4 regions of the Pseudoalteromonas sp. BSi20311 genome follow, and region 3 is predicted to be linked to each of the others. Evidence: predicted binding sites of a transcription regulator. Region 3 holds the regulator's gene; each other region holds the start of a gene.
What was found. Region 3 encodes sigma-54, which starts transcription at its own class of promoters, with help from an activator protein. Its sites were predicted from a motif close to GTTGGCACGNNNNTNGNNT; they were not measured.

Region 1: flgB (flagellar basal body rod protein FlgB) is a predicted target of sigma-54. The motif match lies at 913-931, and genes of this name have one in related genera.
Region 2: pdsR (proteobacterial dedicated sortase system response regulator) is a predicted target of sigma-54. The motif match lies at 674-692, and genes of this name have one in related genera.
Region 4: fliE (flagellar hook-basal body complex protein FliE) is a predicted target of sigma-54. The motif match lies at 875-893, and genes of this name have one in related genera.

The regions. Positions count from the first base shown of each region.
Region 1 covers NZ_BADU01000100.1:2,269-4,476, reverse strand. Annotated here, with positions in the region: gene P20311_RS11835 (flagellar hook assembly protein FlgD) at 1-21, opposite strand, end outside; gene flgC (flagellar basal body rod protein FlgC) at 35-466, opposite strand; gene flgB (flagellar basal body rod protein FlgB) at 469-879, opposite strand; gene P20311_RS11820 (protein-glutamate O-methyltransferase CheR) at 1,009-1,839, opposite strand; gene P20311_RS11815 (chemotaxis protein CheV) at 1,860-2,208, opposite strand, start outside.
Region 2 covers NZ_BADU01000065.1:15,642-17,849, forward strand. Annotated here, with positions in the region: gene pdsO (sortase-associated OmpA-like protein PdsO) at 1-648, opposite strand, end outside; gene pdsR (proteobacterial dedicated sortase system response regulator) at 875-1,570, shown strand; gene pdsS (proteobacterial dedicated sortase system histidine kinase) at 1,564-2,208, shown strand, end outside.
Region 3 covers NZ_BADU01000188.1:41,971-44,178, forward strand. Annotated here, with positions in the region: gene hpf (ribosome hibernation promoting factor) at 1-275, opposite strand, end outside; gene P20311_RS17995 (RNA polymerase factor sigma-54) at 302-1,801, opposite strand; gene lptB (LPS export ABC transporter ATP-binding protein) at 2,136-2,208, opposite strand, start outside.
Region 4 covers NZ_BADU01000083.1:9,101-11,308, forward strand. Annotated here, with positions in the region: gene P20311_RS09525 (sigma-54 dependent transcriptional regulator) at 1-775, shown strand, start outside; gene fliE (flagellar hook-basal body complex protein FliE) at 933-1,265, shown strand; gene fliF (flagellar basal-body MS-ring/collar protein FliF) at 1,286-2,208, shown strand, end outside.

The DNA.
Region 1 (2,208 bases), on a different contig from region 3:
AGTGCTAATATCGTTACTCATGAGCTACCCTCAGTTACCGCTGACCTAGCAGCAGTGTTTTACTTAACATTTGCTTAGCTGCATCAGCAACTTGAACATTTGTCTGATAAGAGCGAGATGCAGAAATCATATTTGCCATCTCCTCAACAACATTCACGTTGGGTTTATAAATATAACCATTTTCATCCGCACTGGGATGGTTTGGGTTATATTCAATTTGTAGTGGTTTATCACTCTCAACCACTCCTAACACTTTCACACCAACGGCAGAGCCCTGTGGGTTGCTTGCTGACGCTGACGCTTTTGTTAGCTCCGCAGCAAATACAGGTTGTCGCGCTCGGTACGTCTCATTTTGTGAAGAGCTAATTGTATTGGCATTAGAGATATTACTTGCGGTGGTATTTAATCGCACGTTTTGTGCACTCATACCAGAACCAGCAATATCAAACACATTATATAAACTCATAATTAGGCTCCTTGACTACCGAGGGCTTTTTTCAGGCCTTTAAACTTACCATTAAGAAACTGGACACTGGCCTGATACTCCATAGCATTCTGTGTATACAAGTTTCGTTCCACCTGTATATCAACCGAGTTACCATCACCTGTATCTGTTTGATTTGGCGTACGAAATAATTCATTACCACCTACGCTTCGGGTACCACCGGCAATGTGTTTTTCATTGGTTCTTACCATGCTATTGCCGCTTAGTTGGTTAGACTTTGCCGTTTTTAATGCTGAGGCAAAGTCGATATCTTTTGCTTTATAGCCGGGCGTATCAGCATTTGCGATATTAGTAGCGAGCATTTCTGCTCTTTGCGAACGGATCAACATCGCATGCGGATGCACGCCTAATGCTTTATCAAAACTGATAGCCATAACTACCTCCAAAAAATTGACTCAGTACCGATAAAGCAATAAATGAGCCAGCAGTGAAAATAGTGATGATAAAAACAAAAAACGACGCAATAGGCGTCGTTTAGAGGAGGGATAATATATTAATGAAGGTCATTTCTTTTGATAAATGATACCAGGGTTACAACGCACCATATCAAAGTCAGTACTTAAACCAGACATAGACTCCGACGCACCTAAAAATAAATACCCCTTAGGGTTAAGTGCTTGAGAGAATTGTGCAATTATTTTGGCTTTCACCTCAGGTGAAAAGTAAATTAAAACATTACGGCAAAATATAATATCGAACTTACCCATTAAAGCGTACGAATCGAGCAAATTTAAATGCCTAAAGCTCACTTGCTTTTTCAATGAATCAACCACTTGTGCCATACCATTGCCGCTGTCTTTAAAAAACTTTTTACGACGTTCAGCAGAGAGTCCGCGAGCCAATGCCAATGCATCATATTCAGCATGTTTACACATATCAAGCATGGTATTTGATATATCTGTACCAATTATTTGTGCACCCATTTTTAAAACACCAGGGCTGCTGGATTGAAACTCAGCAACCGACATCGCTATTGAGTAGGGTTCTTGTCCTGATGAGCTCGCCGCAGACCATATTTTTAATGGCCTATTTAACGTTTTAAACTCAGGGAATAATCTGGTTTTAAGTAACTCAAACGGATATTGATCTCTAAACCACAATGTCTCATTGGTTGTCATGGCATCAACAACGGCTGCGCGCAACTGGCGCTCATGCACACCGAGAGTTTTACTTACCAATTCAGACAACGATTCAACATTAAATCGAGACATTAATGGTGCCAAACGGCTCTTTACCAAATACTGCTTATTTTCACCTAAAACAATACCGCACTGTTGCTCTAAAAATAAGCGAAATTGATCGTATTCTTTTTGCTGCAAATCTTTATTAGTCAAATCAATAACACCTGTGTTTATTAATCACAATGAACCCACTTATTAACGGCTGTAGCAAGCTCGTCTGGGTTAAATTTTGCAATAAAATCGTCAGCACCTACTTTTTCAATCATTGCTTGATTGAAAACACCGCTTAAAGATGTATGTAAAATAACATGAAGTGGTGCAAGTTTAGGATCGGCTTTAATCTCTGCAGTGAGTGTATAGCCATCCATTTCTGGCATTTCTACATCAGAAATTAATAACCCTACACGCTCTGTAATATCATTAACGCAATCAAGCTCTGCAATTTCTTTTAGTCTTCTTAGAGCTTCTTTACCATTTTTAGCAAGCTCAGTAGTAACACCTAAAGGCTCTAGCGCTCGTTTA
Region 2 (2,208 bases), on a different contig from region 3:
TTCAAGGGTGTTACTGTTTGCTATGCTTTGTTGCTCGCCAAACGCTTGTGTGCTCAAACGTGTATGGCTTACTCCCTGTTTAATTAAGTAACTTTGTACGGCGTTTACTCTGGCTTTTGAAAGTAATAAGTTCGCTTGCTCTGCACCGCGCTGATCGGCAAAGCCACTTAAATCGAGTGCGAGTTGCGGTTGGCTTTTTAATAACGCTACCAATTGATCAAGCTGCTTGGCAAAATGTGGAGCAATATCGCTAGAGCCTGTTTTAAATTGCACCGTCATCGCCAATAAATTATTAAGCTGCGATTGAGTTAATTGCTCATTTTGTTGCGCCAGTAGTTCAAGTTGCGCCTCTAGGTGACTGTTATGATTAAGTACGTGCTGGTAGTCGTTGGTTTTCTCTGCCATTACAGTTAAAGCTTGCTGCTGCTCAGCAATGGTTTGCTCAGCCACCTTGGCATCGCCAATCAAACCACCAGCAAATGCGCCTACAAACGCGCCGATTGGCCCACCAACAACACCACCAATAATGGCACCGGTGCTCAGGCCAACAATTGTTTCTTTTTTTGCTTCTTTTGATGGGGTATCCGCAGCAAATACTGGCGTACAAAAAGTGCTAACAAGTGTGAGTGCGATTAATGTTTTCTTCATGGTCTATTCCTTACTATTAATAATGGTTGGCAAGCTATTGGTTGGCACTTGCGTTGTATTGGTAATTTCAATAGCTGTATTAAAACACCATGAAGTGGCAATAAAGGGGAGTAAAAATGGCAAACTGCTGAGCAATTGTGGCAAAAAAATGGCAATTGTGTTTTTAACCGTACTTAGCGCAAAAACTTCGCTATAGTGCGCCTAAGTCAATATGAGTAATTAAAAAATGAAAAAAATAGCTATCGTTGAAGATGAAACTGCCATTCGCGAAAACTACATAGAAATGCTAAGCGCTCAAGGCTATCAGGTAAGTGGTTATGAAAACCGCCCTCAAGCAGAAGTAGCTTTTAAAGAAGCACTCCCCGATTTAGCCATTGTTGATATTGGCTTAGGCCATGAAATAGATGGCGGCTTTTTACTGTGCCAAACACTGCGTTCACTTTCTAAAACCTTACCAATTATTTTTTTAACCGCTCGCGACAGCGAAATAGACACCGTATGCGGCCTGCGCATGGGCGCCGATGACTACTTAACCAAAGATATTAGCTTAGCGCATTTAGCCGCGCGTATTGGTGCGCTATTTCGCCGCATGGAAGCATTAGAGCAACCCGCCGATGCCAACGCATTAATAATTCGCGGTCAACTAACACTCGACACGCAACGCATGCAGGTGCTTTGGCAGCAACAGTTGGTTGATTTAACCGTAACTGAGTTTTGGATGCTGCATTCACTCGCCCAACGACCTGGCCACGTTAAAAGCCGTAATGAGTTAATGAGCGATGCTAAAATTTATGTAGACGACAGTACCATTACCTCTCATGTAAAACGCATTCGTAAAAAGTTTATAGCACTCGATAGCCAGTTTGACTGCATTGATACCGTGTATGGCATGGGTTACAGGTGGGAGCAACCCACATGCTGAGATTTGGCCTACGCAGTAAATTTATTTTACTTTCGTGCTTTTTGTTTTTGTTGCCATGGTTAGGCTACGAGTACGTATGGGAAATGGAAAAGTTTTTACGCCAAGGCCAAGAAAAAACGCTAGTAGGTACTACACGCGCACTGGCAACGGCCCTGCACGAACGCCCCGCTTTATTTGACGAACAAACCAACTTTTTAGATCAAGTGGTAAAAGGTCGCGATCTCTATGCTTATAATTTAAAAAGCCCGATTCAGCTCGATGGCAAACTCAACGACTGGGACGCTTATCAATCGCTGTTTTGGCTTTATGACAAACGCTACTTACAAACAGCCAATGATAACCATCAACTAAACAACTTATCATTTAGCCACATGGTAGGTAAGTTTGATAATTACTTATATGCTGTATTTAAAGTCACAGATGACACTGTAATTTACCGTGCTAAAAATAGCCTCAGCATTACCAATAACGATTACATAAAAATTGGCCTAAAAAACCCTGATGGGCAATTTAATACTTATATTATTGCTCCGCGCCAAGATGGCTGGGTCAACGCATTTGATGCCAATAGTAAAATGCCTTTTACTAAAATTCAGGGTTTCTTTAAACAAACTGAAACAGGTTACAACCTTGAGCTG
Region 3 (2,208 bases):
AGTTTCTCTTTGTGTTTAATTACTTGACGATCTAGCTTGTCAATCAGCGAGTCTATAGCGGCATACATATCTTGATGTTCAGTAGAGGCAAAAATTTCAGCGCCACTAACATGAACGGTTGCTTCAGCTTTTTGGTTTAGTTTTTCTACATCGAGAATAACATGCACATTCGTTATGTGATCAGTGTGCCTCTGCAGCTTTGCAAATTTACTATTTACGTAGTCTCTAAGCGAGTCAGTAATATCTACATGGCGACCAGTTAAGTTCAGTTGCATAAACATTTTCCTCTTTGTTGTACGCCTTAAATCAAACTTTTTCGTTGATTCGACGGGGGAATAGCTAGAGATTCGCGATATTTTGCAATAGTTCTCCTTGCTACTTTAATTCCTTGCTCTGCCAATATATCTGCAATTTTACTATCACTCAATGGTTTAGCTGAGTTTTCTGCTGCGATTAATTTTTTAATTAATGCGCGAATTGCTGTTGATGAACATTCGCCACCGTTTTCAGTGCTTACATGGCTTGAAAAGAAATATTTAAGCTCAAAAATACCCCGTGGTGTGTGCATGTATTTTTGCGTAGTAACACGTGAAATAGTCGATTCGTGCATTTCTACCATTTCTGCCACATCATTAAGCACCATAGGCTTCATTGCCTCAGGACCATGTTCAAAAAAGGCCTGTTGCTGTTGCACAATACAGTTAGTTACTTTAAGTAGCGTGTCGTTTCTACTTTCTAGACTTTTTATAAACCATTTTGCTTCTTGCAAGTGTGAGCGAATAAACTGGCTATCACCACTTGATTTAACAGTACGTGACATAGCCGCATATTGGCTGTTTACCCTAATTTTAGGCATGCTATCAGGGTTTAGTTCAACCACCCAACGCCCTTTAATTTTTTTAACCGACACATCAGGAATAACATACTCTGACTCTTCTCTGACAATAGTGTCCGCCGGTTTTGGGCTAAGGGTATGAATTAACGTCATGATCTCTTTAAGCTCATCTTCTTTGAGCTTAGTTTTTTTCATTAACGTGCGATAATCACGTGCAGCCAGCAAATCAATATGATCGGTTAAAATCATTTTTGTTTCGTTTAAAAAAGGCGTGTCTTTATCAAACTGATTAAGTTGAATACACAAGCACTCTTGTAAACTACGCGCGGCTATTCCTACCGGATCAAATAATTGAATACGCTTTAATACCGCTTCTATTTCATCAAGTTCAACTTCATCTTCGTCGTCGTTTTCTTGATTAAAGCTTTCTAAAATTTCTTCACAGCTAAGGGTTAAAATACCTGAGTCGTCCACGGCTTCTACTATTGCAATCGCAATGGCTTCATCTGTAGGACTAAATGGCGTCAGTTGCAATTGCCACATTAAATATTCATGCAGCGTTTCAGTTGAAGAGCCTTGATAAATTGATTCATCTTCAGGCATCGGTCCCGATGAAGAGGCAGGTGCTGCGCTCATGTATTCATCCCATGTAACATCCATTGCCATATCATCGCTAATGGTGTCTTTGCTCATGGCTTCGCCGCTGTCTTGCTCATACTCGCTAGGTTTTTCGTCAGCTGAAGTACTTAGCGTTGATTCATCGTTATCGGCTTTTTGTTCGTTTTTACCCGCAGCATCTTCGCTGTAATCTTGTTCTTCAACTTCAAGCAAGGGATTGCTATCGAGCGCTTCTTGAATTTCTTGCTGGAGATCCAATGTACTGAGCTGCAATAAGCGAATTGCTTGTTGCAACTGTGGAGTCATTGTAAGTTGCTGGCCCATGCGCAGCTGTAATGATTGCCTCATTTATCTCTAACAATCCTTTTAAATTACGGTCTGTTGACCTTTACGGATTAAAATTTGTTCAAACTAGGGGCGGTTTAATCGCGGCGCGAGGTTTGTAACCTAGTGGGCTAAGTCAAAACCGAGCAACAAAAAGTAAATCGTCCCTAGGCAGAACCCGAAGGGCAGCGCCTGTTTGGCATTGATGCTGCGTTATCGCCTATTTATGGGGAATACCACATCACATAGGCTCTGCCTTGCCTAAATACCAAACAGACTGCTGCAAATTCAACCTTGAAAGGTCAACAGACCTAAGTATAATTAATCTTAGCAGATGCTTAGTGGAATAACACAAATATTAGAGCTTGAACTGCTCGCCCAAATAAACATCGCGTACTGTTTTATCGTTTAATACGTAATCTGGAGTGCCT
Region 4 (2,208 bases), on a different contig from region 3:
ACAAGCACAGGGCGGTACTATTTTACTTGATGAAATCACCGAAATGGATTTAGGCCTGCAAGCCAAGCTGTTACGTGTACTACAAGAGCGTGAAGTTGAGCGTTTAGGTGGTCGTAAAACCATTGCACTGGATGTACGTGTGCTTGCCACAAGTAACCGAGAGTTAAAAGAAGCGGTTGCTGAAAACCAGTTCCGCGAAGATTTATACTATCGACTCAATGTTTTCCCACTGCTGTGGCGACCACTGTGTGAGCGCCCAGGGGACATTATAGTGTTGGCTAAACATTTGATTGAACGTCACTTAAGTAAAAGCAAAGAGCCAATGGCGTATTTAGATAGCAGTGCAGAGCAAAAACTGCTTAGCCATAGCTGGCCCGGTAACGTACGCGAACTAGATAACGTTATTCAGCGAGCATTAATTTTACGCAGTGGGAATAGTATTGATGAGCATGCTATTTTTATCGAAAATCTAGCTCCAACGCATTTTGTGGCAGAAACTAAAGCTGACATTGAGCCTGTAAAAAGTAGTCTCAGTAACGCTTATTATGATGAAAAAGCAGCGCCTGCAGATGAGCAAAAAAATGATTTGTTAGCCGTCGATACTGGTAGTTACAAAGATGAGCTTAAAGATAAAGAACATCGTATTATTTTAGAAACCTTGGCACGCTGCCAAGGAAAACGTAAAGAGGTCGCCGAAACCTTAGGTATTAGCCCGCGTACTTTACGCTACAAATTAGCACAAATGCGTGATTTAGGTATTTCCCTCCCAGCATAACCCCCATAAGCCCTAAGTTCAATCACTTGAATTTAGGGCTGTCAAAACTCTGACTGCTTAATTATTTTACTTAAAGCGTTGTTTTAATTGATTTTAATTTTTGGCATGTTTTGTGCTTTATTCTCTTTAAGAGTTTACTGCATTATCAGAGACAATTATGAAAATTCAAAACAGTGCTTTATTTCAAGAAATGCAATCAATGGCTGCAGAAGCCACACGTAGTAATCAAGTTAATAACTTGCCAACGCAAGTGCAATCAACCTCTACAGCACAGTTTGGTGACATGTTGAGTAATGCCCTTAATACAGTGCATGAACTTCAGCAAGACGCAGGGCAAAAAGTAAAAGCGGTAGAGAATGGCGACAGAAGCGTGTCACTTGCCGAGGCTATGATTGCTTCGCAAAAGTCTTCTGTGGCATTTGAAGCTACGGTACAGGTTCGTAATAAGCTTGTTGAGTCTTATAAAGAAATTATGAACATGCCTGTTTAATTAGGTAGTGGAGAATTATTGTGGCGCAATCTAATCAATCTACAGATCTGGCACTTGCTGATGGCATGATGGAGCAAAGTGAAAACGAAGATCAACAAGAGCAAAAATCAGGCTATTTCAGTGCCCTTGGCGGTGTTGATGTTTTACGTCAAATTACCCTGATTGTTGCATTAGCTATTTGTTTAGCCATTGCTATTTTCGTTATTATTTGGGCTCGTCAGCCAGATATGCGCCCTTTAGGTAAAATGCAAACTGAAGAGTTAATAGAAACACTCGACTTTTTAGATGCACAAAAAATTGACTACCAACTTGATGGCAATGTGGTCTCGGTGGATGAAACTGAATATCAAAATATCAAGTTATTGATGACCCGTGAAGGTTTAGATCAAGGGCCTACATCAGGTAGCGACATTATTATGCAAGACATGGGGTTTGGGGTAAGCCAACGTTTAGAACGTGAGCGCCTTAAACATGGCCGTGAGCAACAACTTGCCCGTACTATAGAAGAGCTAAATAATGTTACTCGCGCCAAAGTATTGTTAGCTATTCCCAAAGAAAATGTATTTGCCCGTAGAGAGAAAAAACCCTCTGCGACTGTTGTACTTACTCTTAAACGCGGTCGCTCTCTAGATGGCGAAGAAGTTGACTCGGTTGTTGATATGATAGCTTCAGCGGTACAAGGGCTTGAGCCTTCGCGCGTTACTGTGACCGATCAAAATGGTCGTTTATTAAATTCAGGCTCGCAAACCTCTTTAGCTGCACGCTCGCGTAAAGAATACGATATAGAACGTAAACGTGAGCAAGAATACCTAGAAAAAATCGACAGTATTTTGATCCCCGTGGTTGGATTAGGTAATTACACCGCACAAGTAGATTTAAGTATGGACTTTAGTGCGGTAGAAGAAACACAAAAACGTTACAACCCAGATTTACCTGCGGTAAG